3 regions of the Rhizobium sp. AN6A genome follow, and region 1 is predicted to be linked to each of the others. Evidence: predicted binding sites of a transcription regulator. Region 1 holds the regulator's gene; each other region holds the start of a gene.
What was found. The regulator LexA, encoded in region 1, represses DNA repair genes until DNA is damaged. The targets are predictions, from matches to a motif close to TGTTCNNNNTGTGTTCNG.
Positions count from the first base shown of each region.

Region 2: a site for LexA is predicted at 5,323-5,340, ahead of ruvC (crossover junction endodeoxyribonuclease RuvC). Genes of this name have one in related genera too.
Region 3: a site for LexA is predicted at 5,129-5,146, ahead of CRO62_RS19590 (DNA recombination protein RmuC). Genes of this name have one in related genera too.

Region 1 covers NZ_OCNC01000004.1:2,417,750-2,428,419, reverse strand. The annotation lists gene CRO62_RS24525 (FtsB family cell division protein) at 1-111, opposite strand, end outside; gene eno (phosphopyruvate hydratase) at 448-1,722, opposite strand; gene kdsA (3-deoxy-8-phosphooctulonate synthase) at 1,870-2,715, opposite strand; gene CRO62_RS24510 (VOC family protein) at 2,715-3,596, opposite strand; gene lexA (transcriptional repressor LexA) at 3,807-4,529, shown strand; gene CRO62_RS24500 (glutathione S-transferase family protein) at 4,970-5,650, shown strand; gene CRO62_RS24495 (ComEC/Rec2 family competence protein) at 5,670-8,105, opposite strand; gene gltA (citrate synthase) at 8,412-9,701, shown strand; gene lpxB (lipid-A-disaccharide synthase) at 9,832-10,670, opposite strand, start outside.
Region 2 covers NZ_OCNC01000003.1:1,098,689-1,109,358, forward strand. The annotation lists gene CRO62_RS08965 (MBL fold metallo-hydrolase) at 1-145, shown strand, start outside; gene CRO62_RS08970 (pyridoxamine 5'-phosphate oxidase family protein) at 184-687, opposite strand; gene CRO62_RS08980 (YebC/PmpR family DNA-binding transcriptional regulator) at 888-1,634, shown strand; gene CRO62_RS08985 (LLM class flavin-dependent oxidoreductase) at 1,689-2,690, opposite strand; gene CRO62_RS08990 (methyl-accepting chemotaxis protein) at 2,824-5,133, opposite strand; gene ruvC (crossover junction endodeoxyribonuclease RuvC) at 5,382-5,894, shown strand; gene ruvA (Holliday junction branch migration protein RuvA) at 5,926-6,543, shown strand; gene ruvB (Holliday junction branch migration DNA helicase RuvB) at 6,670-7,710, shown strand; gene CRO62_RS09010 (DUF2945 domain-containing protein) at 7,801-7,980, shown strand; gene CRO62_RS09015 (DinB family protein) at 8,018-8,596, shown strand; gene CRO62_RS09020 (NUDIX hydrolase) at 8,596-9,123, shown strand; gene CRO62_RS09025 (NUDIX hydrolase) at 9,120-9,656, shown strand; gene ybgC (tol-pal system-associated acyl-CoA thioesterase) at 9,653-10,093, shown strand; gene tolQ (protein TolQ) at 10,355-10,670, shown strand, end outside.
Region 3 covers NZ_OCNC01000004.1:1,440,119-1,450,788, forward strand. The annotation lists gene lnt (apolipoprotein N-acyltransferase) at 1-61, shown strand, start outside; gene CRO62_RS19570 (helix-turn-helix domain-containing protein) at 196-615, shown strand; gene metK (methionine adenosyltransferase) at 804-2,066, shown strand; gene trmB (tRNA (guanosine(46)-N7)-methyltransferase TrmB) at 2,240-2,938, shown strand; gene CRO62_RS19585 (ribokinase) at 2,951-3,850, opposite strand; gene CRO62_RS19590 (DNA recombination protein RmuC) at 3,904-5,097, opposite strand; gene def (peptide deformylase) at 5,246-5,758, shown strand; gene fmt (methionyl-tRNA formyltransferase) at 5,806-6,741, shown strand; gene truA (tRNA pseudouridine(38-40) synthase TruA) at 6,741-7,541, shown strand; gene CRO62_RS19610 (hypothetical protein) at 7,557-8,153, opposite strand; gene dapE (succinyl-diaminopimelate desuccinylase) at 8,137-9,333, opposite strand; gene dapD (2,3,4,5-tetrahydropyridine-2,6-dicarboxylate N-succinyltransferase) at 9,346-10,200, opposite strand; gene CRO62_RS19625 (LOG family protein) at 10,344-10,670, shown strand, end outside.

The sequences.
Region 1 (10,670 bases):
GCCGAAGTCGCCGTGGATGGAATGATACCCGAAATAGGAAAGAAAAGCGATCGTGATGGCCGGAACGATCAAACGGCCGAATCGTCTCTTTTTATGATGTCTGGTCCACATGCCGGAGAGAAGCCTTAAAACGCATAATGTGAGTCTCGAGACTAATGCGGATTGTTTAACTATCCGTTGACCTTAAATTCCGCGCGGCTGATAGACGCAAAAAAGCCCGCCAGAGGCGGGCTAATAATGACGACGATATCAGAGAGAGTTCGTCATGCCGGGCTTGATCCGGCATCAAGCCACAGCGCGTCTTCGCCGTGGAAAGCGTCCTTTCAACCCAGGGACCTGGGCTGACTGAACCCCGGATCAACTCAGGAGTGAGCAGTGCGGATAAACCGCTCATCCCTGAGACTGGCCCGCCAGGCGGCGGGCAATATCGCGAAACCCGAACGCGAATTATCCGCGCAGGATCGAACGGCCGGCGTAAGCAGCCTGTGGGCCCAGCATCTCTTCAATGCGGATAAGCTGGTTGTACTTTGCGAGCCGGTCGGAACGGGCAAGCGAACCGGTCTTGATCTGACCGCAGTTGGTTGCAACAGCGAGATCGGCGATGGTGGAATCTTCCGTTTCGCCCGAACGGTGCGACATGACGGCGGTGTAACCTGCCTTGTGCGCCGTTTCGACTGCGTCCAGCGTCTCGGAAAGCGAACCGATCTGGTTGACCTTGACGAGGATGGAGTTGGCGACACCCATCTTGATACCGTCGCGAAGGCGGGCAGAGTTGGTGACGAAAAGATCGTCGCCCACCAGCTGGCACTTGTTGCCAATGAGATCGGTCAGCGCCTTCCAGCCATCCCAGTCGTCTTCAGCCATGCCGTCTTCGACGGAGATGATCGGATATTTCGCCACGAGCTCGGCCAGGTATTCGGCCTGCTCGATCGGCGAACGGGTCTTGCCTTCGCCTTCATAAACGTAATTGCCGTTCTTGAAGAATTCGGTCGCGGCACAGTCGAGACCGATGAACATGTCGTCGCCCGGACGGTAGCCAGCCTTTTCGATCGACTTCATGATGAAATCGAGTGCTGCCGGCGCGCTTTCGAGACCCGGTGCAAAACCGCCCTCATCGCCGACATTGGTGTTGTGGCCCTGTGCGGACAGTTCTTTTTTCAGCGTATGGAAGACTTCGGAGCCCATGCGCACGGCTTCGCGAATATTTTCTGCGCCGACCGGCAGGATCATGAATTCCTGGAAGTCGATGGGGTTATCGGCATGCGCGCCGCCGTTGATGATGTTCATCATCGGAACCGGCAGCAGATGCGCGTTCGGGCCGCCGACATAACGGTAAAGCGGCAGGCCGGAGGCTTCAGCGGCAGCCTTCGCAACGGCGAGCGACACGCCGAGGATGGCGTTGGCGCCGATGCGCGACTTGTTCGGCGTGCCGTCGAGCGCGATCATCATCTGGTCGATCTGGATCTGGTTTTCAGCGTCGAAACCGCCGATGGCGTCGAAGATTTCCGTATTGACGGCTTCGACCGCCTTTTCCACGCCCTTGCCGAGATAACGCTTGCCGCCATCGCGCAGCTCAACCGCCTCATGCGCGCCGGTGGAGGCGCCGGAGGGAACGGCGGCACGGCCCATGGAGCCGTCTTCGAGATAAACGTCGACTTCAACGGTCGGATTGCCGCGGCTGTCGAGGATTTCGCGCGCGATGATATCGGTAATGGCAGTCATGGTCTCTCCCTTGGGAATGGAACAGATATTTTCCGTCGCCTGTCTTAGACGATGGCGAAGAAATTACAATGACGGTGGGCAGCGGAAACGGCCCGCCCGCCATTAAAATCGATTGGCACAAAAGTGCCCGCCGTAACGGTCAGCCGATCAGGCTTTCGTAATCGCGTCGAAAGCCAGAAGCTTTTCGAGCAGTTTCGGCATGTCCTTCAGGTGGACCATGTTAGGGCCGTCTGACGGCGCATTGTCCGGATCCTCATGGGTCTCGATGAAGAGGCCAGCCACGCCAACCGCAACGGCCGCACGCGCCAACGTCTCGACGAATTCGCGCTGGCCACCTGTGGAGCCGCCCTGCCCGCCCGGCTGCTGCACCGAATGGGTGGCGTCGAACACGACAGGTGCGCCGAGCGCTGCCATGATCGGCAACGAGCGCATGTCGGAAACCAGCGTGTTGTAACCGAAGGACGCGCCGCGCTCGCACAACATCACATTCGGATTGCCGCTCTCATTGAGCTTGGCAAGCACGTTCTTCATGTCCCAGGGCGCCAGAAACTGGCCTTTCTTGACGTTGATGACGCGGCCGGTTTTGGCGGCGGCAACGAGAAGATCGGTCTGGCGGCTGAGGAACGCCGGAATCTGCAGCACGTCCACCACCTCGGAAACGATGGCGCATTGCTCTTCCGTGTGGATGTCGGTCAGAACAGGAAAACCGAATTCCTTCTTGAGATCGGCAAAAACCTGCATCGCATTATCCAGGCCGATGCCGCGTTTGCCGGAAAGCGAAGTGCGGTTCGCCTTGTCGAAAGAAGACTTGTAGACAAGCCCTATTCCAAGCTTGTCGCAAAGCTCCTTCAGGACGCCAGCGATCATGAAGGAATGTTCGCGGCTTTCCATCTGGCAGGGGCCGGCAATCAGCGAAAACCGCTCGGTATTCGAGAAGGAAACCTTGCTGGCGCCGTCGCCGGCAGTGACTTTAAGATTGTTCGTAACGCTCATCATTTTTCCTCGAAGGCGAAGGCAACACCCTGACCGGGTGCTGCGGGCACCACCAGACGGCCGTCCGCTTTTGCGCAGGACACGCCATTAGCAGCAAGCACCGCTTCTGTCACGGCAAGATCGTGTGACGAAAAGACGATGCCCGCGCCACGCAATCCGCCTTCGTTGCCATCGTGAGCACTCAGGGCCTGCCCGCCGAAAGCCGGTTTTCCGGTCAATCTGATGCTGGCATTGCCGGTCGAGAAAACCATATCACCGCCCGGAGACCATTTGCCTTCACAGCCAAACACTGTCTCGATCAGGCCCGCCACCTTCACATCGCCGCCGGAAAACAGGACGATTTCACTGAGGCCGGTGACACCATTGGCGTGGCGCTCCAGCATGGTGCGATCGCCCGGCAGGGCTTGAAGCCGCTGACAACTGAACAGAAAGAAATCCGCGACCGCCCCGCTTGCCGCAAAAGCCAGCCGGAACGCCGCCTCGCCTTGCGAGCCATCCGGCATCCGAACAGGCCGCGAAAACTCGAAAACATCGCCCGCCCAAAGACCGGCTGCCCGAAACCGCTCATGGTCAACCAAGGCGTCTTCAGTCCTGGCGACAAGAGCCGAAAAACCCTCCTGCCCGTCCCGTTGCCGGAAGGCCACATCCCTGCCGGTAAACACATCACCCCTCTCTATCGAGGCATTATATTTAGCCGGATCAGCAATTGCGAGCGGCTCCAGATAGGTGCCATCGGCGAAAAATACGCAGGCATTTTGGGTGCCGAAAGGATGCAGAGCCTCCGGCGCAACCGTAAAGCCAAGACTGACGAGGCGCTTCACGGCGACGCCTATGACTTCCACGGGCAAAACGAGATGGTCAACGCTATAGGGTTTCGTCATGACATGTATTCTGCTGGCCTTCCGCCCGGGGCATGCCGGGACGGTTTCGACCGCACAAAAGCACAATTGCGTGCTATGAGGCAAATCATCACAGCAACAGATGGCACCTTCACGAAATTTTAGGGGATTGCAGAACACATATGGAACATATAGTGTTCGTTCTGTATTTGTTTCGCGACTTCCACTACGATTCTAAAGGGTGTTTTCCTCATGCTCACGCGCAAACAGCAGGAATTGCTTCTCTTCATTCATGAACGAATGAAAGAGTCCGGCGTGCCGCCCTCCTTCGATGAAATGAAGGACGCACTCGATCTTGCTTCGAAATCCGGCATCCACCGCCTGATAACCGCTCTCGAAGAGCGCGGGTTCATTCGTCGGCTACCGAATAGGGCTCGGGCACTGGAAGTCATCAAGCTGCCCGAGGCTTATACGCCGGGCGCAAGGCCGCAGCGCGGCTTTTCGCCAAGCGTTATCGAAGGCAGCCTTGGCAAGCCCAAGACGCCGGAACCGGCCCCTGCGCCCAAGACGCCGGCCAATGATCTGGGCGGGGCTGTCACCGTACCGGTCATGGGCCGCATCGCTGCGGGCGTGCCGATTTCCGCCATTCAGAACAACACCCATGATGTGGCCGTGCCAGTAGACATGCTTGGCACGGGCGAACATTACGCTCTTGAGGTCAAGGGTGATTCGATGATTGAGGCCGGCATTTTCGACGGCGACACAGTCATCATCCGCAACGGCAACACCGCCAATCCCGGGGATATCGTTGTGGCTCTGGTGGATGACGAGGAAGCCACGCTGAAGCGCTTCCGCCGCAAGGGAGCCTCCATTGCGCTCGAGGCGGCAAACCCAGCCTATGAGACCCGTATCTTCGGGCCGGACCGGGTGAAAATTCAGGGCAAGCTGGTGGGGCTGATCCGCCGCTACCATTGATCTTATCGAACCGAACGTATTCACTTTACAATAGGCGTCATCGTGAAGATGGCGCCTATATTTGGTTTGGCTGTTTCCAAACGTGGCGTGCTTTTGCGGGTGCACGAGGATATGCGCCATTCAGCCTATGCGCGTTGCCCTTTCTAAACTGAGCTCCTGCTCCATAAAGATGCTTCGGTTTCGCTACAGGCGTGGCGGCGAGTGGTCCGCTCGCCTTAGTTGTCGAAACGATCCCATCCGCTGTTTTTTAGCGACGTTGTTCTGTCGTGTTGCGCAGTCAGTTCTTACTGGTCACCAAAGGGTGACTTATCGCGAGGCGCGCTCTCAGCGACCCCACATCACCATCCATCAACGGCGTTTATGGGAGCCATGGATAATTTTCGATATTCCATGAACGCTTGGCAGGTGTAGAAATGCGCGTCATATCCGGGAGATACGCCATGTACGATCTTTATATAGCCAACAAGAACTATTCTTCATGGTCGCTGCGGCCGTGGGTATTGATGCGCACGCTCGGTATCGCCTTTGATGAAAAGCTCATTCCGTTCGGCGAAGGCGTCTCCTTTTCCTCCTTTTCGCCGACGGGCAAGGTGCCCTGCCTGGTCGACGAGGGTATGACGGTTTGGGAAACGCTTTCGATCGTCGAATATCTTGCCGAAAGACACCAGGGCGTCTGGGCAAGCGACAAGCATGCGAGGGCCTGGTCGCGTTCGGCCGCAAGTGAGATGCATGCCGGCTTTTCCTCGCTGCGCAATCTCTATCCCATGTCGGTGGGCATTCGGGTCAAACCCAGGGGTGGCGATGCCGGGCTTAAGGCCGATATAAAGCGGATCGATGCGTTGTGGAGCGAGGGTCTCACGAAATTCGGCGGGCCGTATCTTGCCGGTCAAAAGTTCACGGCGGTCGATGCTTTCTTCTGCCCGGTTGCATTCCGTTTCCAGACCTATGGCAGCGCGGATCTTTCGCCAGCAGCGAAAGCCTATTGCGACCGGCTGCTAGCCCTGCCTGCCATGCAAGAATGGTACGAGGCCGGTTTGAAGGAGAGCTGGCGCGACGCTGGTCATGAAGAGGAAGTTGGCGAGATCGGCGAATTGACTGAAGATCTGCGCGCAACGGCCTGATGTTCTACGTTGGCGGCGGTCATTGCGACGCCGCCAGCAGCCGGATGATGGGCTGCGGCAGATCACGGTCGAAACGTCCGCTCTTCCAGTCGTAATAACGGTGCTGGCTCCAGGGCCTATCCGTTCCGGCGATTGCGGCGCGCAGCCCGCTCGCCACACCCTCCTCCCTCTTGTTGGCAAAATCTATTTCCACAGAACCGAGACGCCGCAAGATGTCACGGCTGAGCAGGAGTGCACCCGAGCGGCACTGCGAAAAAGAGGTTCTGCGGGAAACAACGACGATATCGGCAATATCGCAGGCTTTTCCGGCGAAGCGGCCATCTTCCAGAACGACGATCCACTCTCCGCTTGCGGCGCTCGCTACGCACCATATGTCTTTCCTGCAGGTGAAGACGCCAGCTTCGGCGTCTTTGAGCGCCGCCGTCATCTCGCGCACCACCACAGCCATGTCTTCCGGTGATAGTTTCGATCTCAAGTCAGAACCAGCAGTATTTGCCGTGCTCTCACCATTTATGAAACCCGGCGGCACGGTTTTTTCCGGCAGCAGCAGCGCCCTTTGCCACTGGCCGTAAACGAAGCCCTGCGGACGGGCTTTTGTGGTGGAGACCTTGCCGTCCTCCAGGAGTGCCACCAATTCACCGTCCTCGTGAATCAATAGATCCGGCAGATCACGATAGGCCGTAACTGCCGACACGCCGAAGGCGAAGAGCAGAAACGGGATGCCAAGAAGTGCAAGCCGGCTGCGCAGCAATGTCAGCAGCAGGAAACCCACCGAAGCCAAACCGATAAACCAGCCATGCGGACGCCCAGTCGCTGCGCTGCCGCCCCAGGAGGCCACCTCGTTTGCGACCTCGATGACGAGTGCCATGCCATAACCCATGATCTTCAGGAACAGCGCATCGAGCCCGAAGGGCATCAGCAGCATGGCGAGAAGAGCGAATGGCATGACGATCAGCGACATGAGCGGCATCGCAGCCAGATTGGCGAACAGTCCATAGGTGGTGACACGGTGAAAATGTTCGGCCGAATAGATCGCCGTCGAAAGGCCCCCGATTAGCGACGTCGTGACAACGCCGCCAATGACCGCGCCCATCATTTCCGCTACCTTCAGCCATGCGGGCTTGCGCCCGATGAACAGCCGCTCGCGATCCGTGCGCCAACGGCTCCAGAAGGCATAGGCCGAAACAAGCGCTATGGTAGCCGCAAATGACATCTGAAAACTCGGGCCCATGATTTCCGAGGGCGAGAAAACCAGAATGATCAGGGCGGAAATGGCAACGTTTCTGAGGCTGAGTGATGGTTGATCGAAAAGGACCGCAATCAGCATCACAGACATCATTAGCCAGGCACGCTCGGCGGAAACGGCAAAACCGGAAATCAGATAATAGGCGAGCGTCATCAGCAGTGCCGCGAAAGCCGCGATCTTCTTGACCGGCCAGCGCTGCGCAAAGGCGGGAAACAGGCTGAAGGCCAGTCTCAGGCCAACAAAGAATATGCCGGAGGCCAGTGCCATGTTGAGCCCGGATATGGCAACGATATGGGCAAGGCCGGAGAGCCGCAACGCCTCCATCGTCTCCGCCGATATAGCCTGTCTCTCATCGGTGATGATGGAGGCGGCGAAGGCTCCGGCATCACCGCCGATGGTGGTGCGGATGCGTTCGGCAATTGCGCTGCGAAGGCCGTAAAGCCGCATATCGGCCCATTCCAACCAACCCTTGTCAGGCCTTGCGTCACCAACAGGTGACACTAGCGTTTGCGGTGATTTATAAAAGAAACCGGTCGCGCCTATGCCTCTGAAATAGGACGTGAAGGCGAAGTCGTTCAGTCCCGGCAAGGCGGGGCCGGATGGCGGCGAGAGGCGGACCTTGCCGCGAAGGGTGGCGCCGATTGCGATCGGCTCGCCTCCGCCACGCGAAAGCACCGATATCCTCTGCGGCGGACGCGACAATGTCGGGTCCGCTGTTGCGGTCAGATCGACGACATATCGCCAGTAGCCGCGTGCATCGACCTCCCGGCGCGCCACGGTGCCGGTGATGGTGGTTGTGACGGGGGTATCCAGCACCACGGTCCCTGCCAGTCGGGTTTCGAAATCGGCCAGAAGCATGCCGAGCAATAGAAAAGCGAAAGGGCCGCAAACCGCCGCCGCAATGCCAGCTTTATATCTCACAAAGAGCGCCAGAACGGCGACAAAAAGAAATGTAGCAATCAAAACGACCGGGGAAGGCGTGGCATCTAGAGAAAACCAGAGTACCGCGCCGCAGCCGATAGAGACGGGAATGAAAAGAAAATCGTGGCCGAATGCGCGCTCCTCGGCCAGACATGTGGCGATTTTTTCCGCCACGGTAGTGTTGCGGTTAATGTCGGGAATAATGGCGGGGGTGTCATATGTTGCCGCATCACTGCTTCGGCGGAGAGGAAACAGAATTTCGCGCGTGCCGGGCATGTCTCCCTGCATCGTTTTAGCATATCCGAAATGCTGTTTTTCCCCTTGACCGAGCAATCCCCACCGCCCCTTGCCGCACCAAAAACAGGTTTGCAGACCAGCGCTGGGGATTGCAATCCTTTACTTTAACGATGCGTTGACCGAGATTGAATTGCTGCTGCCGGGAAAGCCTGAAGCAACGCGATTGCGTTTGCCGCAATGCACAATTTGACCTTTGGATAGCTTGGCATCGGCGCAAGGATCATATAGCTAATCGGTAGACGCTTAACCGCGGGGCGTATCTCAACGCCCCCACCCGCATGTTTTCGGAGGATCAGTATGACGGAAAAAAGCGCTACAGTGACACTTGGCGAAAAACAGGTCGAACTCCCGGTCAGGGAAGGCACGATTGGACCAAGCGTCGTCGATATCGCCACGCTGTACAAGCACACGGGCTCCTTCACCTACGACCCCGGCTTCACCTCGACAGCCTCCTGCGAATCCAAGATCACCTATATCGATGGTGACGAAGGCGTTCTCCTGCACCGCGGCTTCCCCATCGAGCAGCTTGCCGAACAGGGCGACTTCCTGGAAACCTGCTATCTGCTGCTTTACGGCGAATTGCCGACGGCTGCGCAGAAGAAGGACTTCGACACCCGCGTAACGCGCCACACCATGGTGCATGAGCAGATGAGCCGCTTCTTCACCGGCTACCGTCGCGACGCACATCCGATGGCCGTCATGTGCGGCACGGTCGGCGCTCTCTCGGCCTTCTATCACGACTCGACGGATATTACGGATCCGCACCAGCGCATGGTCGCTTCGCTGCGGATGATCGCGAAAATGCCGACGATCGCCGCCATGGCCTACAAGTACCATATCGGCCAGCCCTTCGTTTACCCGAAGAACGACCTCGATTACGCTTCCAACTTCCTGCACATGTGCTTTGCCGTGCCTTGCGAAGAGTACAAGGTCGATCCGGTTCTGGCTCGCGCCATGGACCGCATCTTCATCCTGCATGCGGATCACGAGCAGAACGCTTCCACCTCCACGGTGCGTCTTGCCGGTTCGTCGGGTGCAAACCCGTTCGCCTGTATTGCAGCGGGCATCGCCTGCCTCTGGGGTCCGGCACATGGCGGCGCCAACGAAGCGGCGCTCAACATGCTCAACGAAATCGGCACGGTTGACCGCATTCCGGAATATATTGCCCGCGCCAAGGACAAGAACGATCCGTTCCGCTTGATGGGCTTTGGCCACCGCGTGTACAAGAACTACGACCCGCGCGCCAAGATCATGCAGAAGACGATGTACGAAGTGCTGGAAGCCACAGGCAACTCCGATGATCCGATCATGCAGGTCGCGCTCGAACTTGAAAAGATCGCTCTTTCCGATCCTTATTTCGTCGAGAAGAAGCTGTACCCGAACGTCGACTTCTATTCGGGTATCACGCTGAAGGCGCTTGGCTTCCCAACGACCATGTTTACCGTGCTGTTCGCACTGGCCCGCACCGTCGGCTGGATCGCGCAGTGGAACGAAATGATCGAGGATCCGCAGCAGCGCATCGGCCGTCCGCGTCAGCTCTACACGGGCGCCGGCAAGCGTGACTACGTTCCGGTTTCCAAGCGTTAAGCCGGGAAACCAACCAATATAAAAAAGCCGGCGGGTTTTATCCGCCGGCTTTTTTGTTGGATATGATCATCGAGAAGAATAGCGAAACCTGCCCTGCCGACCCTAAGAAGCAGACAGGATCGCTGCCGGTTCAGCCTTGCTGCTTGCGGCTGTTCAGCACATCGAGAAGGATAAGGGCGCCGGTTTCGCCAGGAGGCACTTCGGTGTGCAAACGCTCCTGCACCAGAGCATAGCCTTCCAGCATCGCCCGCCGTTCGGTGGTGTCGGATGAGAGCCGCTCGGCCCAGCGCAGCATCGACCCTGCCCGTACCACCTCGTTGAAATATTCCGGCACCACGACATAGTCGGCAATCAGGTTCGGAAGCGCACCTGTCCAGGTTTTCACCCGCTTGCTCAGAATCGTGAAAATCCAGTCGGTCTTGTAGACCGATATGGTTGGTACGCCGACGAGCGCGAGTTCGAGAATAACGGTGCCTGAGGCGGCAATCGCCGCATCGGCGCGCGCAAATGCATTCCACTTGAAGGCGGGATCGATGCCGATTTCAGGCCTGATATCCTGCGGCCATGTTGCTGCCAGTTCGCGGATGCGGTTTTCTTGGCGCGGCACTGTCGGCAGCAGAAACTTCGTCGGGCCGTTGCGCTCGACATAGGCTTTTGCGGCCTCCTGAAACGGCTCCATCAACCGGGTCGTTTCGGTGGAACGTGACCCCGGCAGGAGCAGAATGGTTTTCGGTTCGCCATTGGCAGGCAGGGGCCGCTCAGCCCGCCTCTGCCGCACGGAGAGCACATCTTGATCGACGCTGAGGCGATGGCCGACAAAGGTTGTCGGCGGGCCGCCGAGACGCCGCATCGCCTCCGGCTCGAATGGAAGCAGGGCCAGAACGTGATCGACATAGGACAACATCGCAGTGGCGCGATATTCCTTCCACGCCCAGACGCTGGGGCAGACATAATTGACGACCGGCAGAT
Region 2 (10,670 bases), on a different contig from region 1:
GCACCGGACCGGGCCGCCGTTGGAGCAGTTTCTGACGATGTTTGGGGAAAGCTTCCAGATTGCCTACGCAAAAGATGCGATCATCCGGGTCTCAATGAGAAACCTTCCCCGCCAGCCGCAGATACTGGTGCCAAAAGGCATGTAGTACAGCGACCGGCGAGGAAAGTCGGGGGAGTCAGTATCTCAGGCGAAGGCTAGGTGCTGGCGAACGCCGACATCAGGCATTTTATCGTCGGACATATTGGCCTTGGCGATTTCCCAGCCGAATTTCAACGTGCTGTCAGTTGAGGCCCAGATTTCCGCGTCGTCAACATGCAGCGCAAGCATCGTCAGTTGCGGATCGCTCTTACCGTGCTCGTACCAGGCTGCGGTGACGGAGTTCCAGTATTCTTCGATCTTTGTCCTGTCGTCGCGCGCCTCGAGCACACCCGAGAGGCAGGCGTGATAATCATGGTCCTTGCCGACGACACAAAAATGCGCCCGCGAACCCGGCTTCAGCGTTTTGACGAGATCGGTGTCTTTCTTGGAGAAAAACCAGATCGTGTTGGTCTTCGGGTCGGCGTGCGGTGCCATCGGCTGCATATGATTGTGCAGACCCTCGAGGCCAAGCATGCCGGCATGGACCGAATTGACCTCATCCCAGAGCTGGCGGGCAGGGTTTTCTCTTGCTTCAGTCAGGCTGACCATGTGTTTCCTCCGTTGGGTTTGCTGCGGCGACCGGGAGGGTGAAAAATGTCCCGCTCTTCCGCTTTCATTGTCAAAACGAAAAGCGGATAAATCAGTTCCTTATATTCTTGCGGCCAAGAGAAAGCGCTTGCGGGCTTGAACGGCGGGCATATCGCACTTATAAGGCCCGCAATCTCCAAATTAAGACAATCAGGTTTTCCATGGCTGGTCATTCACAGTTCAAGAACATCATGCACCGCAAGGGCAAGCAGGACTCCGTTCGGTCCAAAATGTTTTCCAAGCTTGCGCGTGAAATCACCGTTGCGGCAAAGGCGGGCATGCCCGACCCGAACATGAACGCGCGCCTGCGCCTGGCCATCCAGAACGCCAAGGCCCAGTCCATGCCGAAGGACAATATCGAGCGCGCGATCAAGAAAGCTTCCGGTGCAGACAGCGAAAACTACGATGAGGTCCGTTACGAGGGTTACGGCCCGGGTGGCGTCGCCGTCGTCGTCGAGGCCTTGACCGACAACCGCAACCGCACCGCCTCCAACGTCCGCTCCATCTTCACCAAGGCTGGTGGCGCACTCGGCGAAACCGGATCGGTTTCCTTCTCCTTCGACCGCGTCGGTGAGATCACTTACAAGGCCGAAGTCGGCGATGCCGACAAGGTCATGGAAGCGGCTATCGAAGCTGGTGCCGACGATGTCGAATCTTCTGAGGACGGTCACACCATCATCTGCGGTTTCGAGGCGATGAACGAGGTTTCCAAGGCGCTGGAAGGCGTGCTCGGCGAAGCTGAAAGCGTCAAGGCCATCTGGAAGCCGCAGAACACGGTGCCGGTGGATGAGGAAAAGGCCCAGTCGCTGATGAAGCTCATCGACAATCTCGAAGACGATGACGACGTGCAGAGCGTCTATTCCAACTTCGAAGTTTCCGAAGAAATTCTCGCCAAGCTTTCCGCCTGACGGTTCAGATTTAAAAAAAAGCCCCGACAGCGTCATCGCTCCGGGGCTTTTTGTTTAGGCGGCCTTTCTGATGGAGGTCCGCACATCGGCGAAGATCTCCACGGATCGCAGCCGTTTTTCGATATTGTGGATGGGCATCGAGACGATCAGTTCGTCGGCTTGAGTTTCAGCAAGAAAGCCGTCGAGATGGCGTCCGATCGTTTCTGGCGAACCGACGGCCGCGAAACGCAACGTATGTTCCACCGAGAAACGCTCCATTTCGTTCCAGTAGTCGTCCATGCTGTCGACCGGTTTGGGGAACGGGACGCGTACATTGCGACGCAGGTTGACGAATTGCTGCTGCGACGAGGTAAAGAGATATTGTGCCTCCTCGTCCGTTTCGGCACCCACACCCATCACCCCCACCATTACATAGGGTTTGTCCAGCGTCGCGGATGGCTGGAAGCGCTCGCGATAGATATGGATCGATTCCATCAGCATATCCGGCGCAAAATGCGATGCGAATGAATAGGGCAGGCCGAGTGCCGCCGCCAGATGCGCGCTATAGGTGCTTGAGCCAAGCAACCAGAGGAGCACGTTCGAATTCATGCCGGGCACGGCAAGGATCGCCTGATCCTGCTGGGGCTGGCCAAGGTATTGCTGGAGCTCGATTATGTCGTGCGGGAAGTTCTCTGCACCGGCATCAAGATTGCGGCGCAGCGCCCTTGCCGTCCGCATATCGGTTCCCGGCGCGCGGCCAAGCCCGAGATCGACCCGGCCAGGCAACAGCGCCGCCAGCGTGCCGAATTGTTCAGCGATGACGAGCGGGGAGTGGTTAGGCAGCATGATGCCGCCTGAGCCGACGCGAATATGTTTCGTGGCGGCACCAACATGGGCGATGACGAGCGATGTGGCTGCGCTCGCAATACCCGGCATGCCATGGTGTTCCGCAAGCCAGATGCGGTTGTAACCGTGGTCTTCAGCCTTGATCGCCATGCGGCGAGAATTTTCAAGCGCCTGGCTAACGCTCTCGCCTTCGCCGATTGGCGAAAGGTCAAGAATGGAAAAGGGGATCATCCAACGCTCCTACACAAATTCTGTCTTTGATGCGGATGTAAGGCGCGTGTCCCGATTTACCATAGAAGTCGCGCAGAATTGAAGGATGGTTCAAAAAAATTGGGGCCTCGAAAGAAGCCCCTTTTTCATTTTTTCAGCCCGCTCGACGAAATTGCCGGGTTTCGCGATATCCCGTTTGTTCCCGGTCGGGAGCGAGCACGAATTGTCCGAGCCTGCCGTCCATTTCTCCCGCCTCGGAAGCGAGATTGTGAATGGCTGCCGTCGTCTCTTCCACCATGGCGGCGTTCTGTTGGGTCATGGTGTCGAGACTGGTGACGGTGCTGTTGATTTCCGCAAGCGTATGCGCCTCCTCGCGGGTGGATTCCATGATCTCTTCGATGCGGGAACTGATGGTCTGCACGTGCTTGCCGATGCCGGTCAGCGAGGCGCCCGCCTTTTCGACCAGTGCCACGCCGGTGGAAACCTCGTCGGTGGAGCGCTTCAGCAGGCTGGTGATTTCTTTTGCGGCGGCGGCCGAGCGTTGTGCCAGCTCGCGCACCTCCTGCGCCACAACGGCAAAACCCTTGCCGGCCTCGCCCGCGCGCGCGGCTTCCACACCTGCGTTCAGGGCGAGAAGGTTGGTCTGGAAGGCGATTTCATCGATAACGCCGATGATCTGGTTGATCTGGCGCGACGAGGTCTGGATCGCTTCCATGGCGGCGATGGTCTGCTCCATGACGTGGCTGGACGCAGTGGCTTGCGTACTGGCGTCGCGGGCGATCCGTGTTGCCTGTTCGGCGCGTTCGATCTGGTCGCGGACGGCTTCGGTGATTGCCTTGATGGCGCTTGCCGTCTCGGTAATGGAGGCGGCCTGCCGTTCGGTGCGCTCAGCGAGCTGGTCTGCACCTACCCGCATTTCCTCCGAGCCGCCGCGAACGGCGGCGGAATTGCCGCCGATGGCCTGCATGGTCTCGCTGAGCCTTGCAAGCGCCGTATTGAAGTTGTGGCGCAGGCTTTCAAGATCGTCGGGGAAGACAGTCTCAATGCGATAGGCGAGATTGCCGTTTGCCAGTCGATCCAGCCCTTCGTCAAGAGAACGCACGACCATTTGCAGCGTGCCGGCCTCGGCCTCCCGTTCCGCAAGATGTGCGCGGCGTGCCGTTTCGGCTTCCTCGCGCGTGCGGGACGTGGTCGCTTCCATTTCCCGCTGCAAAATGAGTTTTTCGCGGAAACTGCCAAGCGCGCGCGCCATGCGGCCGATCTCGTCCTTGCGGTCCTGATTGCCGATCTCGGCATCGAGACGGCCTGCCGCCACTTCGCCGGTCAGACCAGCCAGCTTCTCCAGCGGTGCGAACAGGCGCCGTGCAAAAAAAGCGGTTGCCGCGCACATGGCTGCCAGAACACAAAGGCCGATGACGGCTAGCGTGCCGGCAATCGAAATGGAGCCAGCGTTCAACTCGCTGCGCAACATGCTTTCCACCGCGAGGTATTTTTCACCGGCAAACGAGAAGGCGCGGGCATAGGCATTGGCTTCGCCGTCCGGACGGTCGATCTTGGCAATCGTCATACCGGTCGAGTTCAGGGCTTGTGCATGGAAGCCATAGATTGCCGGATCAAGGCTGACGAGCCCGTTGCCGTTCACGCCCAGAACCTTGCCATCGGCGGAAACGATCGCGGATTGTTCGGAGCTGCCGGCGGAGATGCCTTTCGCGAGGATCTGGCTGAAGGCCTCTTGTTTGACGCGGAAGAGAACGATGCCCTTGAACGCACCGAATTTGACTACCGGAATGCCGAAATAGATGCCTGCCTCTTTGGTCGCGGCGTCGATACGCAGGCCGGAGAAACTCGTCTGCGCCACGTCGTTCACGGCTTTTCCTGCGTTGGTGGCTCCGCGCGCAAAGGCAGCCCCAAGGCCGCTATCCGCCCAGGCGCCACCCGTGACGGTCTCCCCGAAAGCCGGTCCTTTCAGATAGGAGTAATAAACCGTGCCGGCCGGATCGATGAAGAGAACATCGCTGAATGGGGTTCCCTTGAGGTAGCCGCCGATATCCGTCTGGGTTTTTTCATGGGTGGAATAATAAAAGCCGCTCGGATTTTCGGGCTTGATGAGCTTTTCTTTCTCTCCGTAGGGGTTTTCCTTGACGAAGACGCGTTGCAGTTCCGCCTTTGCGTCGCCGGAACTCTTCTGCACGGTGCCCCAGCCGCTGCGCATGGAAACTACCGCCATTTGCAGGGATTCGATCTTGGCGATGGAATCCGCCTGCGTTTCAAGCTGCTCAAGGCGTTCCTGCAGCATGTCGCCCCTGAAGACGAGAATGCTCTCCATGGATTTCGACGCCTGTTCCTCGAGAACGCCGCTGCTGCTTTGATAGCCGAGAAGCGTGAGAGCCCCGGTCGAGATCGTCATCAGCGCAAGGAAAATCACGAGCACTTTGGTGGATATGGAATGAAAACGGTTCAGCATGGCCGATGCAGCCCTCAATGCCGTATCGCTTCCCGCACCATGCATTGATGGCGCCACCGGATGGCTGATATGGCGAAAATATTGCGCTGCGGATCATCATGTCCGCAGCTCCCCTTTTTTGATTTTGTGCGGGAACAATGCGGTACGCGGTTTAAGCAGAGGTAAATGCTGCACTGCAAATTTGATCAATGTTGTCGTTTTGTTCACTTATCGCTGGCAGGGTCGCAGCCGAAAAGATAGGGTGGCTTATGCAAAAGACGATTCGAATCATCGGTATCGACCCCGGGTTGCGGCGCACCGGATGGGGGGTCATCGAAACCTTCGGCAACAGCCTTCGGTTTGTCGCGTCCGGCACGGTGACATCGGATGGTGATATGGATCTCGCCTCCCGCCTGTGCCAGCTGCATGACGGGCTGGCGGATACCGTTCACAGCTATCAGCCCGATGAGGCGGCGGTGGAGCAGACTTTCGTGAACAAGGACGCTGTCGCCACGCTGAAGCTCGGTCAGGCGCGGGGCATTGCCATGCTTGTCCCGGCGCGGGCAGGGTTGCCTGTTTTCGAATATGCGCCGAACGCGGTCAAAAAAGCCGTAATTGGTGTTGGGCACGGCGAAAAGCAGCAAATCCACATGATGCTGAAAATCCTGATGCCGAAAGCAGAATTCAAGGGTAACGATGCAGCGGACGCCTTGGCGATCGCAATCTGCCACGCCCATAATCGCGGCGGCGACAGGATGGCGCGGCTGCTGGCGGCCGGTTGAATATTGAAGTCTCATTGCAGCGGGCGGCATCATGATTGGAAAACTTAAAGGCACCATCGAGGAAATCGGCACGGATTACGTGCTGGTGGATGTGCACGGCGTTTGTTACGTCGCCTATTGCTCGGCGCGCACACTCTCGAAAATAGGTTCCGCTGGTGAAGCGGTCGTCCTCTTCATCGAAACCTATGTGCGCGAAGACCAGCTGAGGCTCTTCGGCTTTTTGTCGGCACTTGAGCGGGAATGGTTCAATCTGCTGCAGAGCGTGCAGGGGGTCGGTTCGAAAGTGGCGCTGGCCGTCTTGTCTACCCTGTCGCCTTCTGAACTCGCCAATGCGATAGCGCTGCAGGACAAGGTGATGATTTCGCGTGCGCCGGGCGTCGGGCCGAAGGTGGCGGTGCGCCTCGTTACCGAGCTTCGCAACAAGGCGCCTGCCTTTGCAGGAGAAGCTTCGGCTTCCATCGGGCTCAAGCAGGAACTTGGCGAGGGTGTCGCCTCCGCGCCGGTGGCGGATGCCGTGTCGGCGCTTACCAATCTCGGCTATTCACGCGATCAGGCCGCAAATGCCGTTGCGGCCGCGCTGAAGAACGGCGGGGAGGGCGGCGACAGTGCCAAACTCATCCGGCTCGGCCTGCGCGAACTTTCACGCTAAGCTGCGCGCAGCAAGCGAACGAAGCCGGGTGCGATGCTGAATTTCGTGAAGCGCCTTCGTGCGACAGTCGTGATATAGCGGCGAAGACCATCTCTTGAATTGGTTTAGAACAATGGAATGCCCTCTATGAGCGATGCGGACAGACTGATTTCGGCGGACAAGCGCGGTGAAGATATCGACACCACCATGCGCCCGCAGTCGCTGGACGATTTTACCGGCCAGGCCGAGGCTCGCGCCAATCTCAAGGTGTTTATCGAGGCCGCAAAGAACCGTGGCGAGGCGCTGGACCATGTGTTGTTCGTCGGGCCTCCCGGTCTCGGCAAAACCACGCTGGCGCAGATCATGGCCAAGGAGCTTGGCGTCAACTTCAAGTCCACCTCCGGACCGGTGATCGCCAAGGCTGGCGACCTCGCCGCACTTTTGACCAATCTCGAGGAGCGCGATGTGCTCTTCATCGATGAAATCCACCGTCTCAACCCGGCAGTCGAGGAAATCCTCTATCCGGCGATGGAGGATTTCCAGCTCGACCTCATCATCGGTGAGGGGCCGGCGGCCCGCTCGGTGAAGATCGATCTTTCCAAATTCACCCTCGTTGCCGCGACCACGCGTCTCGGTTTGCTGACAACGCCGCTGCGCGACCGCTTCGGCATTCCTGTCCGTCTGGCCTTCTACACTGTCGATGAGCTGGAACTGATCGTTCGGCGCGGCGCGCGGCTGATGGGTCTGAACATGACCGACGATGGCGCACGCGAGATAGCAAGGCGTGCACGCGGCACACCGCGCATTGCCGGACGGCTCTTGCGCCGGGTTCGCGATTTCGCTGAGGTGGCACGGGCGGAAGCCGTCACCCGTGAGATTGCCGACGAAGCGCTGACGCGGTTGCTTGTCGACAAAATGGGCCTCGATCAGCTGGACATGCGTTATCTGACCATGATCGCGGTCAATTTCGGCGGCGGCCCTGTTGGTATCGAGACCATCGCCGCTGGCTTGTCGGAGCCGCGTGATGCGATCGAAGACATCATAGAACCCTATATGATCCAGCAGGGTTTCATCCAGCGCACGCCGCGCGGCCGCGTTCTGACAGGCACTGCCTGGAAACATCTGGGCATGCAGCCGCCTAAAGATCTCGAGGCGGCGCAATTCCGGCTGACGCTGGAAGAGGATTGAGGGAACAAGCCCGGCGCTTTCGCATTTGATTTTCTTTGGTCAGGAAATGATGATGTCCGGATATCGCAAGGGTACGAAGGTTCGCTGGAAATGGGCAACGGAACCGGCGAAGGAAAAATCGTCGAGACGTTTACTGATGATGTCGAAAAAACGATTTCCGGTTCCACGATAAAGCGCAAGGCCAGCAAGGACGAACCCGCCTATCTTATCGAACAGGAAGATGGGGCGAAGGTTCTGAAGAGCAAGTCCGAGCTTGAACACGTCGATTGAAAAGCGCCGTTATCAGGCGCCATGAGAGGGGACGTCGATGGCCTACGATCCGATGCGGGTTTTCCGCAAACTCGCGCGCAACAACCGGCTGGCTAATTTAAGGTTGCATCAGGCTTGTCTTCAGCTGTTGCAGGAGGAATTTGTTGCCGCTCGCGTCAGCTTCTTTCCAACCCTTCGGGCGACCATGAACCACATCTACACCGTTGACCTGTTTTATATCGACGCTGTCAAAGGTGGGACGCTCGGCCTTGCCGCTTTTGACGAGGAAGAACCTTTCGACACCATGGCGGAGCTGCATGCTGCCCAAGCGAAACTGGACGAAGAACTGATCGATTTTGTCGATATGCGGGATGAAGACGGCCTCGCTGCCATCGTCAATATTCATCGTGGAACACGCATCCAGCGGGATCGATGCGACGATGTGTTGTCCCATCTCTTCCAGCACCAGACGCATCATCGCGGGCAGGTGCATGCCATGTTGTCCGGCACCATGATCAAGCCGCCACAACTGGATGAATTCATTGTGGGAGACGACGCAAAGGCAAGAAAAGCCGAGATTGATGCGTTAGGGTGGACGGAAACCGATTTGATGTTTCCAGCCGACAGGTTCAGTTAATGACAGAAGATACGAAAACGCAGGACACCCGCATTCGCATGAAATTCAAGCCAAAGCGCATTTTCCAGATGCGCGTTGCGGGGCTGGCGTTTCGTGATGGCCACGTGTTGGTGCACCGCGCGTCCCATGAGAAATTCTGGACCTTTCCGGGTGGCCGCGCCGAAATGGGCGAGCGCTCCCAAGAAACGCTGGCGCGCGAAATGGTCGAGGAACTTGGCGTCGAAGCGAAGGTCGGGCGGCTTTTATGGGCGGTCGAGAATTTTTTCCACTATGAGGGTAAGGACTGGCACGAACTCGGTTTCTATTACCTGATGGATTTGCCGGAGACCCTTGCCTTTCACCCGACGGATATCATTCATCGCGTTCAGGATGGCGATAACGAGCTCGAGTTTCGCTGGGTCGCCGCGACCCGTGAGGCATTGACCGAACTCGATATTCCGCCCTATTTCATCGCGGATGAAATAGAACGCCTGCCTGAGACCACAAGACACCTTGTCTGGTATGACGGCGACCTGGACGCCAAATGACTTCTGCCCCTGAGCGCCATATGATCCGGCTGGACCGCAAGCCGCAGCTGTTCAGCATGCGTGTGGCGGCGTTGATTTTCCACGACAACTATCTTCTCGTCCAGCGTGGCGCCAAGGATAGCTATTGGGCCCTGCCGGGCGGGCGGGCGGAAATCGGTGAAAGCTCCGAGCAGACCATCATCCGCGAGATCGGCGAGGAGCTTGACCGGGATTGCGCCGTCGAGCGTCTTCTCTGGTCGGCGGAGAATTTTTTCGCCTATGATGATTATGCCGCGCATGAACTGGCATTTTATTATCTGGTTTCGCTGCGCCAGCCTTTGCCGTTCCATGAAAGCGATATAGTGCATCGCGTGCTGGATGGCGTCGAGGTGGAGTTCCGCTGGCTGCCCGCGCAGCCTTCCGCGCTGCTGGAACACGATCTCAGACCCCGTTTCATTGCTGAGCGCATCGAGATGCTGCCTCAGCGCCACGAGCATCTTATCGTCCGCGAAGGTCGTTCAGGTGCGGCCGAACTTTCCAAGGAGATATCATGAGCGAGCTTGTGGTTTCGCTTTCCGGCGAACTCATCGAACATGGGCACCGCCTGACCCAGCGGGTCTATTATGAGGACACGGATTTTTCCGGCCTCGTTTATCACGCGCGCTATCTGCATTTTCTCGAGCGCGGTCGAACCGACTACCTGCGTTGCCTCGGCTGCGAGCAAAGCGCACTCCTGACCGCCGACGAGGAGGGTCTCGTTTTCGTCGTCCATCGTATGGAGATCGATTTCAAGAGCCCGGCCCGGATGGATGATGTGTTGACGATCACCACCCTTACCGAAAAGGCCGGGGGCGCAAAAATGGTGCTCAATCAGGAAATCCGGCGCGGCGAAACGCTGCTTGTTGCCGCCAAGGTCATCATCGCCGTCATCAATGCCAATGGCCGGCCAAGGCGCCTTCCGGAGACGGTGGCCGAAAAATTCCTGAAGTAAGTTCGGGGCTGGTCCAGTAAATCCATCAGACGTGGCGCGGTTGTAACACTCCTTTAACCATAATGGTGTCTTACTTTAGCAACTGGCATTTGTGCGGCGCACGCCTTCCTTTCACCAAATTTATTGGCAAGTAAGGCTTACTGGCAAGTATCGGGGTATGGCAAAGGGGTTTGCGGCTGTTGCTGCATAGCTTCGAGCGTTAACACGCGTTTGAATCGCCCGGTCCCGTACCGGGCGTTTGGATTCGGGGATTGGATATTTATGGAACAGGCAGGTTTGGCAGCGGCGACGCACGATGTAAGTCTCTGGGCGCTGTTTATGCAGGCGGGCCTCATCGTGAAGTTCGTGATGATTGGACTTATCGCCGCCTCGGTCTGGACGTGGGCGATCGTCTTCGACAAATACGTAAGCTTCGGCAAGGCAAAGCGCCAGTTCGACCAGTTCGAACAGGTCTTCTGGTCTGGCCAGTCGCTCGAGGAGCTTTACCGCACTTTGGCAGAACGCCAGAATGTCGGTCTCGCTGCAATTTTCGTTTCCGCCATGCGGGAGTGGAAGAAATCATTTGAACGCGGCGCCC
Region 3 (10,670 bases), 980 kb from region 1:
TTCTATCATGCTGACCGTTGCGGTATTTTCTGCCTGGCGTTTTGCCCGGCGCCAGAATTGACCGGGAACCCCTACAATTGCATAGTGAATACGTCAGTCGTAAAACAAGTTTAGACGTTGTCGAAATGCCAGCTCATTTCTTCGAATAAGCAATGAAACGAGATATCAACCCTTTCCGAGTGTCAGGACCGCATGATGACCGAAAATAAGAAAAAGCCTAACCCCATCGACATTCATGTCGGAAGCCGAATTCGTCTTCGCAGAACCATGCTGGGCATGAGCCAGGAAAAGCTGGGTGAAAGCCTCGGAATTACCTTTCAGCAAATTCAGAAGTATGAAAAGGGCACGAACCGCGTGGGCGCCAGCCGCCTGCAGAATATCTCCGCGATCCTGAATGTGCCGGTTTCCTTCTTCTTCGAGGACGCGCCGGGCGACCAGGCCGTCGGCACGACGGGCATGGCAGAAGCATCGAGTTCCAATTACGTGGTGGATTTCCTGTCGTCTGCCGAAGGCTTGCAGCTGAACCGCGCTTTCGTGAAGATCGCCGACCCGAAGGTTCGCCGCCGCCTCGTTGATCTCGTCAAGTCGCTCGCCGCCGAAGGGGATGCCGAGTAGCACTCGCAGGCGACTCCTTTATTTTCCAGCGTGCGGCGCTGGACACTCAACGGTCCGCAAGGGCCGTTTTTTTGTGCCCAATTAGAAAGGAATTCTCACATAAAGATATATTTATGTGGTTGTGTCCTTGTCTTTCATGGCCGAAATGACTAACAAACTCGAAGACCGTTCTTTGAGGGGAATCCCGCATGCGTGCCAATTACCTGTTCACCAGCGAGTCCGTGGCCGAAGGTCATCCGGACAAGGTTTGTGACCGTATTTCCGATGAAATCGTGGATCTCATCTATCGTGAGGCATCCAAGACGGGTGTCGACCCCTGGACCGTGCGCATCGCATGCGAAACGCTTGCGACGACGAACCGCGTCATTATCGCCGGTGAGGTTCGGGTTCCCGATACCCTGCTGAAAAAGGACAAGGACGGCAAGGTTCTCAAGGATGCTGCCGGCCACCCGGTCATCAATCCCTCGAAGTTCAAGTCTGCTGCCCGCAAGGCGATCCGCGACATCGGCTACGAGCAGGACGGTTTCCACTGGAAGACGGCGAAGATCGACGTCCTCCTGCATCCGCAGTCGGCGGATATCGCGCAGGGCGTGGACAACGCCTCCGACAAGCAGGGCGACGAGGGTGCCGGCGACCAGGGCATCATGTTCGGTTACGCCTGCAAGGAAACGCCGGACCTGATGCCGGCTCCGATCTATTATTCCCACCGTATTCTGCAGCTGCTCGCGACCGCCCGTAAAAGCGGCGAAGGCGAAGCTGCGAAACTCGGTCCGGACGCCAAGAGCCAGGTGACCGTTCGTTACGTCGACGGCAAGGCTTCGGAAGCCGTGTCCATCGTTTTGTCCACGCAGCATCTCGATGCCAGCTGGGATTCGAAGAAGGTTCGCGAAGTTGTCGAACCTTATATCCGCGAAGCTCTGGGTGACCTGAAGATCGCCGATGATTGCCAGTGGTATATTAACCCGACGGGCAAATTCGTCATCGGTGGTCCCGATGGCGATGCGGGTCTGACCGGCCGCAAGATCATCGTGGACACCTATGGCGGTGCTGCGCCCCATGGCGGCGGCGCATTCTCCGGCAAGGACACGACCAAGGTCGACCGTTCCGCGGCCTATGCTGCCCGCTATCTGGCCAAGAACGTGGTGGCTGCCGGTCTGGCCGAGCGCTGCACCATTCAGATCTCCTACGCGATCGGCATCGCCCAGCCTTTGTCGATCTATGTCGATCTGCACGGTACCGGCAAGGTCAGCGAAGATCAGGTCGAAGGCGCCATCCGCAAGGTCATGGATCTGTCGCCGTCGGGCATTCGCCGTCATCTCGATCTCAACAAGCCGATCTATGCCAAGACGTCCTCCTACGGCCATTTCGGTCGCAAGGCGGGTCGTGACGGTTCCTTCTCCTGGGAGAAGCTCGATCTGGTGAAGCCGCTCAAGGAAGCTTTGAGCGCTTGAAGCATTTCCAGTAAAATTGCGTAGCGATTTTACGTCCGGAAAATGCGGGGACTTGTTCTAAGTCTTGTCATTCGACGGGGATTGAGAGATACCGGTTGCACCATTTGTAACCCGCATAGTGCCATGCAAGTGGCCCTGTGCGGGTTTAGTCTATTTGTTCTTGAGAGTATGACATGACGGAAGAGCGGCGTTCGCGCGCAACGGAAGCGTTTTTTGGCCGACGCAAGGGCAAGCCCCTGCGCAATCAGCAGATCGATACGATCGAAAACCTGCTGCCTTTGCTGAAAATCGATCTGGAAAGCGCGCCTCCGAAAAATCTCGTCGCTCTCTTTCCGGCGGATGTGAAATCGGTCCGTCTGGAAATCGGTTTCGGCGGCGGCGAGCACCTTGCCCACCGCGCGGTTGAAAATCCTGAGACCGGCTTTATCGGCGTCGAGCCCTTCGTCAATTCCATGGCCAAGCTGCTGGCAAGCGTGCGTGAAGGCGAGTTGATGAATATCCGCCTTTACGATGATGACGCGACGCAATTGCTGGATTGGCTGCCGGATGGGTCGATCGATCACATCGATCTTCTCTATCCCGATCCCTGGCCGAAGAAGAAGCACTGGAAGCGCCGTTTCGTTTCCGACGTCAATCTTGCCCGTTTCCATCGCGTCCTGAAACCCGGTGGCAAGTTCTGCTTTGCTTCCGATATCGATACCTACGTCAACTGGACGCTACAGCATTGCACCCGCCACGGCGGTTTCGAGTGGACGGCGGCAAGTGCCGAGGACTGGCACACCCCCTATGCCAACTGGCCGGGCACGCGTTATGAGAACAAGGCGAAAAGAGAAGGCCGCAGCTCGGCCTATCTCACTTTCATTCGCATTTAACAGCTCGAACCGTCAGATATTCGCGTCCACTTCGGCTGCGACCGGAATGGAAGGCTGGGCGCCGGTGCGGGTGCAGGCGAGCGAGCCTGCGACGGCGGCGCGCTTCAGCGCCTTTTCGAAATCCATACCCTGATCGAGGCTGGCGGCGAGATAACCGCAGAACGTATCGCCAGCGCCAACGGTATCGACCGGCTCGATCCTGAGACCGGACGCCTTGAAGACCTTGCCGTTGCGAATGGCGATCACGCCATCAGCACCAAGCGTCACGATCAATGTCTGGCCGGTCTGCTCATGCAGGGATTTGAGTTCGTTTTCCCGTTCGGAGGCTGAAAGCCCGTTTTTGCCGATCAGCAGTTCGAACTCTGTTTCATTGGCGATGACGATATCGGCAAGGCTAGCAAGGCGCGGCCCGTCCGCGGTCAGCGGCGCAGTATTGATGATAGTGGTGATGCGTTTAGCCTTCGCGGCCGTCAGTGCTGCTTCGATTGAGGGTGCGGGCACCTCGAACTGAAGCATCAGAATATCACCCGCTGCCATCTCCGCCACGGCTCTTGCCGCGTCGGATGCGGAAACTTCGCCATTGGCGGCGGGAATGACCGAGATCATGTTCTCCCCGCCTTCACCGATCAGGATTACGGCGGTTCCCGTGGGGCCTGGCGCGGTCTTGACGAGCGACAGGTCGGTGCCGGCATCGCGCAGCAATGTCAGCGCTGGCGCGGCAAAGGTGTCATCACCCGTAGCGCCCGCCATTTTGACCGTTGCACCTGCGCGCCGTGCGGCAAGCGCCTGATTGGCTCCCTTTCCGCCGGCCGCCGTGGAAAAGGTGTCTCCCGTTACGGTTTCACCGGGTTTGGGCAGGCGTTTGGCGGTGGCGACGAGATCCATGTTGATGGAGCCGAAAACAGTAATCATCAGGGCATGTCCGTATGAAATTCAAAGCAAGGCGGCGACTTTGCCCGACGGGATCACTCGTCGTCAACCACCCGCAACTTGGCCGTTCCCGCCCTGTTCTCCGCAAATCGTCGCGCCTGCTCGATTTCGCTATGGGAGGTCTCTTTTTCCGTCGGCGAAAAATCAAGACCCTCGATCTTCTGGCCACGCGCCAGCACCTTGTCGGAGGAAATCAGCATCATGTCGACGTCTTTCTGCGCCAGCCCGAAATGGGCTTGCAGCTTGCGCGTCCGGTCGTCCAGCCGCCGCACGTCATCCATGAGAAGCGCGACTTCACCCTGAATGAGATGCGCCTGCTCGCGCATGCGCTGGTCCTTCAGCACCGACTGGATAACCTGCACCGACAGCATCAAAAGCGATGGCGAGACAATAACGACACGGGCGCGATGGGCACGCTGCACCAGATATTCGAAATGCTGGTGAATGTCGGCAAAGATCGATTCCGACGGCACGAAGATGAAGGCGGTATCCTGCGTTTCTCCGCGTATCAGATATTTCTCCGCCACGTCGCGAATATGAACTTCCATATCGCGGCGGAACTGCTGGGTCGCAGCCCGTTTGCCCTCGGGCGTTTCATCCGCCTTCAGCGCATTCCACGCCTCCAGCGGAAACTTGGCGTCGATGACGAGGGACGGCGCATTGTTCGGCATCCTGATGATGCAGTCCGGTCGGTAGCCGTTGGAAAGTGTGGGCTGAAGCTGAAAGGCCCCGGCGGGAAGCGCATCGGCGATCAGCGCTTCCATGCGCGCCTGTCCGAAAGCGCCGCGCGTCTGCTTGTTGGAGAGGATCGCCTGAAGCCCCACCACGTCCTTTGCCAGATCCTGAATATTGCCCTGCGCCGCATCGATAACCGCAAGCCGCTCCTGCAGGCGGCTTAGATTCTCGTGCGTCGACCGGGTCTGCTCGGTTAGCGTTTCACCCAGCCGCTGCGACATGCCGTCGAGGCGCTGGTTGATCGTCTGGCCCATCTCGCTCTGGCGTGTGCCGAGCGTCTCGGCCATCGCCGCGATCCGGCCGTGCAGTTCCGACTGGGTTTTCAACAGATCGGAAATTTCACCATCGGCTTCCGCTTTTTTCCCACGACTTTTCGTGACCATCCAGAAAGCGGAAAGGCCGAAAACGAGAGCCGCAAGAAGCCCGCCGAAGCTGATGTCGACGGAGCCGGCCCGCAAGGCGGGATCGAGGAGAAAAGAGAAGTCGATGCTCATGGCTAAATCTAGCAGATTTCCAGTGATTCGTAAGATCAAAACAAGAACATTCATGCGGCGGAATTGAGTCGGACAAAACCGGACGAAGGTCCCATTTCGACCGCGTATTTTTTATTTCCTCAGCGCAAGAGATACGTTATGGGAAGCCATGACTATCAAACCGCTTATCATTTTGCCCGATCCCGTGCTGCGCCAGCAATCAAGGCCCATCGAACAGGTGGATGCCGAAGTGTTGCGCCTTGCCGACGATATGCTTGAAACCATGTATGATGCGCCGGGTATCGGCCTTGCCGCCATTCAGGTGGGCGTGCCGCGCCGCATGCTGGTGATCGACGTTTCGCGCGAGGACGAGGAGAAAAAGCCGGTCGTCTTCATCAATCCGGAAATCCTCAAAGTGTCGGACGACGTCTCGGCCTATGAGGAAGGGTGCCTCTCCATTCCCGATTATTATGCCGAGGTGGAGCGTCCCGCATCCCTGACGGTGCGATATGTCGATCGTGACGGCAAGCAGCAGACGGTCGATGCGGACGGGCTTCTGGCGACGTGTCTGCAGCATGAGATCGACCACCTGAACGGCATTCTGTTCATCGACCATATTTCGCGGCTGAAGCGAGAAATGGTCATCAAGAAATTCACCAAAGCAGCCCGCGCTAAGGTCTGATTCGTCTTAAATATGTAGACGGAACGACATAGAGGGCAGGGGGCGATATGGCTCTTCGCATCATTTTCATGGGCACGCCGGATTTTTCCGTTCCCACGCTGCGTGCATTGGTGGAGGCTGGTCACGAGGTCGTTGCCGTTTATACGCAGCCGCCGCGTCCAGGCGGTCGCCGTGGCCTCGATCTGCAGAAATCGCCGGTGCATCAGGCGGCCGAACTGCTGGGTCTGCCCGTGCTGACGCCGGCGAATTTCAAGGCCGAGGAAGACCGGCAGCAATTCAGGGAATTCAACGCCGATGTCGCTGTTGTCGTTGCCTATGGGCTGCTACTGCCCGAGGCGATCCTGAGCGGTACGCGCCTTGGCTGCTATAACGGCCACGCCTCGTTGCTGCCGCGCTGGCGCGGTGCGGCACCCATTCAGCGGGCGATCATGGCTGGCGATGCCGAGACCGGCATGATGGTCATGAAAATGGAAAAGGGGCTGGATACCGGCCCGGTGGCGCTGACCGCCAAGGTCACGATCGGTGAGAATACCACGGCAGGTGAATTGCACGACAGCCTGATGCTGACAGGCGCGCGGCTGATGCGGCAGGCGATGGACAAGCTGGAAGCAGACGATCTTCCTCTCGTTGCACAGCCGGAAGAAGGCGTCGTTTATGCATCGAAAATCGACAAGGGCGAGACCAGGATTAATTTTTCCCGGCCGGCACAGGACGTCCATAACCATATTCGCGGCCTTTCGCCTTTTCCCGGCGCATGGCTAGAAATGGAGATCGGCGGCAAGGCGGAGCGCGTGAAGGTTCTGGCGTCAGAACTGGCGAGCGGTATGGGCGAGGCAGGCGCTGTGCTCGATGACGCCCTGACCATCGCCTGCGGCAGTGGCGCGGTGCGGCTTACCCGTTTGCAGAAGGCAGGTGGCAAGTCGCTGTCGGCTGCCGATTTCGTTCGTGGCACACCCGTTCCGGCCAGAACGAGGCTCGGCTGATGCCGCGTTTCCGCATGACCGTCGAATATGACGGCACGCCTTACTTCGGCTGGCAGAGACAGGACAATGGCCCTTCGGTTCAGGGCGCGCTTGAAGCTGCCGTCCGGTCGCTGACTGGCGAGACCGTGTCCATTCGAGGCGCTGGCCGCACCGATTCCGGTGTGCATGCGGTGGGACAGGTAGCCCATGTCGATCTTTCTCGCGATTGGGCGCCATATAAGCTTCGCAATGCTCTCAACGCCCATCTGGCCATGGCGAAAGAGGCCGTCTCGGTTGTCGACGTAACGGCTGTGACCGAGGACTTCGACGCGCGCTTCTCCGCGCTGCGCCGCCATTATCTGTACCGCATCATTTGCCGGAAAGCGCGGCTGGCACTCGAGCACAAGCGCGCATGGTGGGTATCGAAAGATCTGGACCATGAGCGCATGCATGAAGCTGCACAGATGCTCGTCGGCCGGCACGATTTTACCACTTTCCGCTCAGTCCATTGTCAGGCGAGCAGCCCGGTCAGAACGCTCGACCGGCTGGATGTGACGCGCAATGGCGATCTTATCGAGATACGCGCCACCGCGCAGAGCTTTCTGCACAACCAGATACGCTCTTTTGCCGGAACGCTGAAAATGGCCGGTGAAGGCAGCATGACACCGGAAGACGTGCGCGCGGCACTGGAAGCACGGGATCGCAAAGCCTGCGGCCCTGTCGCGCCGCCAGATGGTCTCTATTTCATGCAGGTCGATTATCCCGACGTCATTCCGCCGCGTGTCTATTCAAAGGTCGAGACGGTCGAAGACACGGACTGAAGTCCGTCTCGTTTCTCAGGCCGGATAAACGCCGAGAAAACGCTGCAGCGCCTCGGACAGAAGCATGCCCGGCACCAGCAGGGTCATGACGATCGCCGATACAAGCAACGACTGGTCGCGGATGAAGAAGCGCACGATCCGCGAAAAGGCGAAGACCAGCGACAGCAGGAGTGCCAGCCAGAGGATGGCTATCAGCCCCTGCAAGGGCGGCAGAAAGAACGCGATCAGGATCAGAACCGCATAGGCATAGGAAAACGGCAGCGACAGCCAGTTCATGGTGGTGACCAGTGCGGTGAATTTTTCCCTCGCGCCAAAGGCAAACAGCAGCATGCCGATCAACAGCAGCGGCACGATCCAGCAGATAGCCTCGACCATCGCAAGGCGGAAAAAGAAGATGAACCCCGTTCCTGTTCCGGGCGGATAGCTTGCCAGGAACGCAGCGCGCAGCCACAGCCAGGACACCAGCATGGCCGGCAGGCACCAGAGGGCGGAGTAGAAGGACCGCCACATGCCGCGCTCGGACAGATCCAGATAGCGCGCACCGGTGTGGTCGCCGAGCAGCAGCAGCCAGAGGCCTTTCAGATAGAGCCTTACTTCACTTGCCGTCGGCATGGGAGAACCAGCGTTCGATGAAGGTCTCGTAGATGCGTGTCAGCGTCTCCAGATCGGCGACTTCCACGCGCTCATCGACCATATGCATGGTCTGCCCGACGAGGCCGAATTCCACGACGGGGCAATAATCCTTGATGAAACGCGCATCCGACGTGCCACCGGTGGTCGAAAGCTTGGGCTCCTTGCCTGTCACGGCTTCCACGGCGCCGGAAAGCGATGAGATGAGCGCATTGTTCCGCGTCAGGAAAACATGGGCCGGCCGGTCCGCCCAGACGATATCATATTTGACCGGGCTGCGGTCGGGACGAAGTTCTCCTTCGGCAGCGGCGGCATCGAGGCGACGGATGATTTCCGCCCGCAGGCTCTCCACCGTCCAGCTGTCATTGAAACGGATGTTGAACGACGCCGTCGCCCGCGCCGGAATGACATTTGTGGCGGCATTGCCGGTGTCTATGGTCGTCACTTCCAGATTGGACGGCTGGAAGTCGTCCGTACCGTGATCGAAGGGCGGATGCATCAGCGCGTGGGTCAGTTGCAGCAGCCCGCGAATGGGGTTGTCGGCCAGATGCGGATAGGCGGCATGACCCTGCACGCCATGCACGGTGATGCGGCCCGAAATCGATCCCCGGCGGCCGATCTTGATCATGTCGCCCAGCTGGTCGGGGTTGGTCGGTTCACCCACCACGCAGGCATCCCATGTCTCGCCTTTGGCGGCGGCCCATTCCAGCAACTTGGAGGTGCCGTTGATCGAGGGGCCTTCCTCGTCACCGGTGATCAGGAAAGAAACGGAACCTTTCGGTTTTCCGTGTTTCTCGATGTAGCGGGCAATGGCGGCAACGAAACAGGCAATGCCACCCTTCATGTCCACCGCACCACGTCCGAACATTTCGCCGCCCGCAATTTCAGCGGCAAAGGGCGGATGGCTCCATGCCGCCTCGTCGCCTACCGGAACGACATCGGTATGGCCCGCAAACATCAGGTGCGGACCTTCCGTGCCAAGCCGGGCGTAGAGGTTTTCCACGTCAGGCGTTCCCGCTTCCGTCGCCACCATCTTTTCCACCGCAAAGCCAAGCGGTGAAAGCAGGGTGTCTAGCAGGGATAGCGCGCCACCTTCGGCGGGCGTCACCGAAGGGCAACGGATGAGGGCGGCAAGATTGGCAACGGGATCGGTCGTGGTCATGGTATCAGCTTATCAGTCGCGCAGAAGCTCGTTGATGCCGGTCTTGGAGCGGGTCTTTTCATCGACGCGCTTGACGATGACGGCGCAATAAAGGCTCGGGCCCGGCTCGCCGTTCGGGAACGGCTTGCCCGGCATGGTGCCAGCAACGACGACGGAATAGGGTGGCACTTCGCCATAGGTGATCTCGCCGGTGGCGCGATCGACGATCTTGGTCGACTTGCCGATGAAGACGCCCATGCCGAGAACCGCGCCTTCGCGCACGATGCAGCCTTCTACGACTTCCGAACGGGCACCGATGAAGCAATTGTCCTCGATGATGGTCGGGCCAGCCTGAAGCGGCTCCAGAACGCCGCCGATGCCGACGCCACCGGACAGATGCACGTTCTTGCCGATCTGCGCGCAGGAGCCGACCGTCGCCCAGGTGTCGACCATCGTGCCTTCATCGACATAGGCGCCGAGATTGACGAAGGAAGGCATCAGCACCACGTTCTTGGCCACATAGGCCGAGCGGCGCACGACGGCGTTCGGCACGGCGCGGAAGCCGGCAGCGCGGAACTGGTTTTCACCCCAGTTCTCGAACTTCGACGGCACCTTGTCCCACCAGGTCGATTCACCGGGGCCGCCGGTGACGATTTCCATGTCGTTCAGACGGAAGGAGAGGAGCACGGCCTTTTTCAGCCACTGGTTCACCTTCCAGTTCCCGTCCGCCTGCTTTTCGGCGACACGGACCTTGCCGCTGTCTAGAAGTTGAAGAGATGTGTTCACCGCGTCGCGAACCTCGCCCTTTGTCGATACGTTCACACCGTCACGGTTGTCAAAGGCTGTTTCGATGATGGTTTCGAGGGAGATGAGATCCGTAAGGCTCATGGAAAATTCCTTAAAGTCGCGTGTGTTCGTGGTCACGGATGGTCCCGCGCCGCTGGAAGGCTCTGGCCATTTGATCTAAGGGAGTGTTGGAAAGGCGTCAATGTGATTTGGGTGATTTGGCGCACCAGACGAAAGGCTTGGAAATGACACGACTGAAAAACGGCAAATTGCGGCGCAAGGATGGGGTGTGGGACCCGTTGAAGCGTAGCTCTGCGGACAAGCAGCAGGCCGAAGTCGTTCAGAAGACGCCGCAGTCGGATTCCGCGTCCTACCGGCTTGCCTATGTGGACATGGATTTTCTCTGCCGCGAGGAGTTGCGCCCCGTCAGGCTGCAACTGGAACTTCTGAAGACGGAGATGGCGCTGAGCGAGCGCGGGATCAAATCTACCGTCGTCCTGTTCGGCGGCGCCCGCATTCCCGAACCGGGCGGCGCGGCCTGGGCGGCGCGCAACGAGACGCAGAAGCGCAAT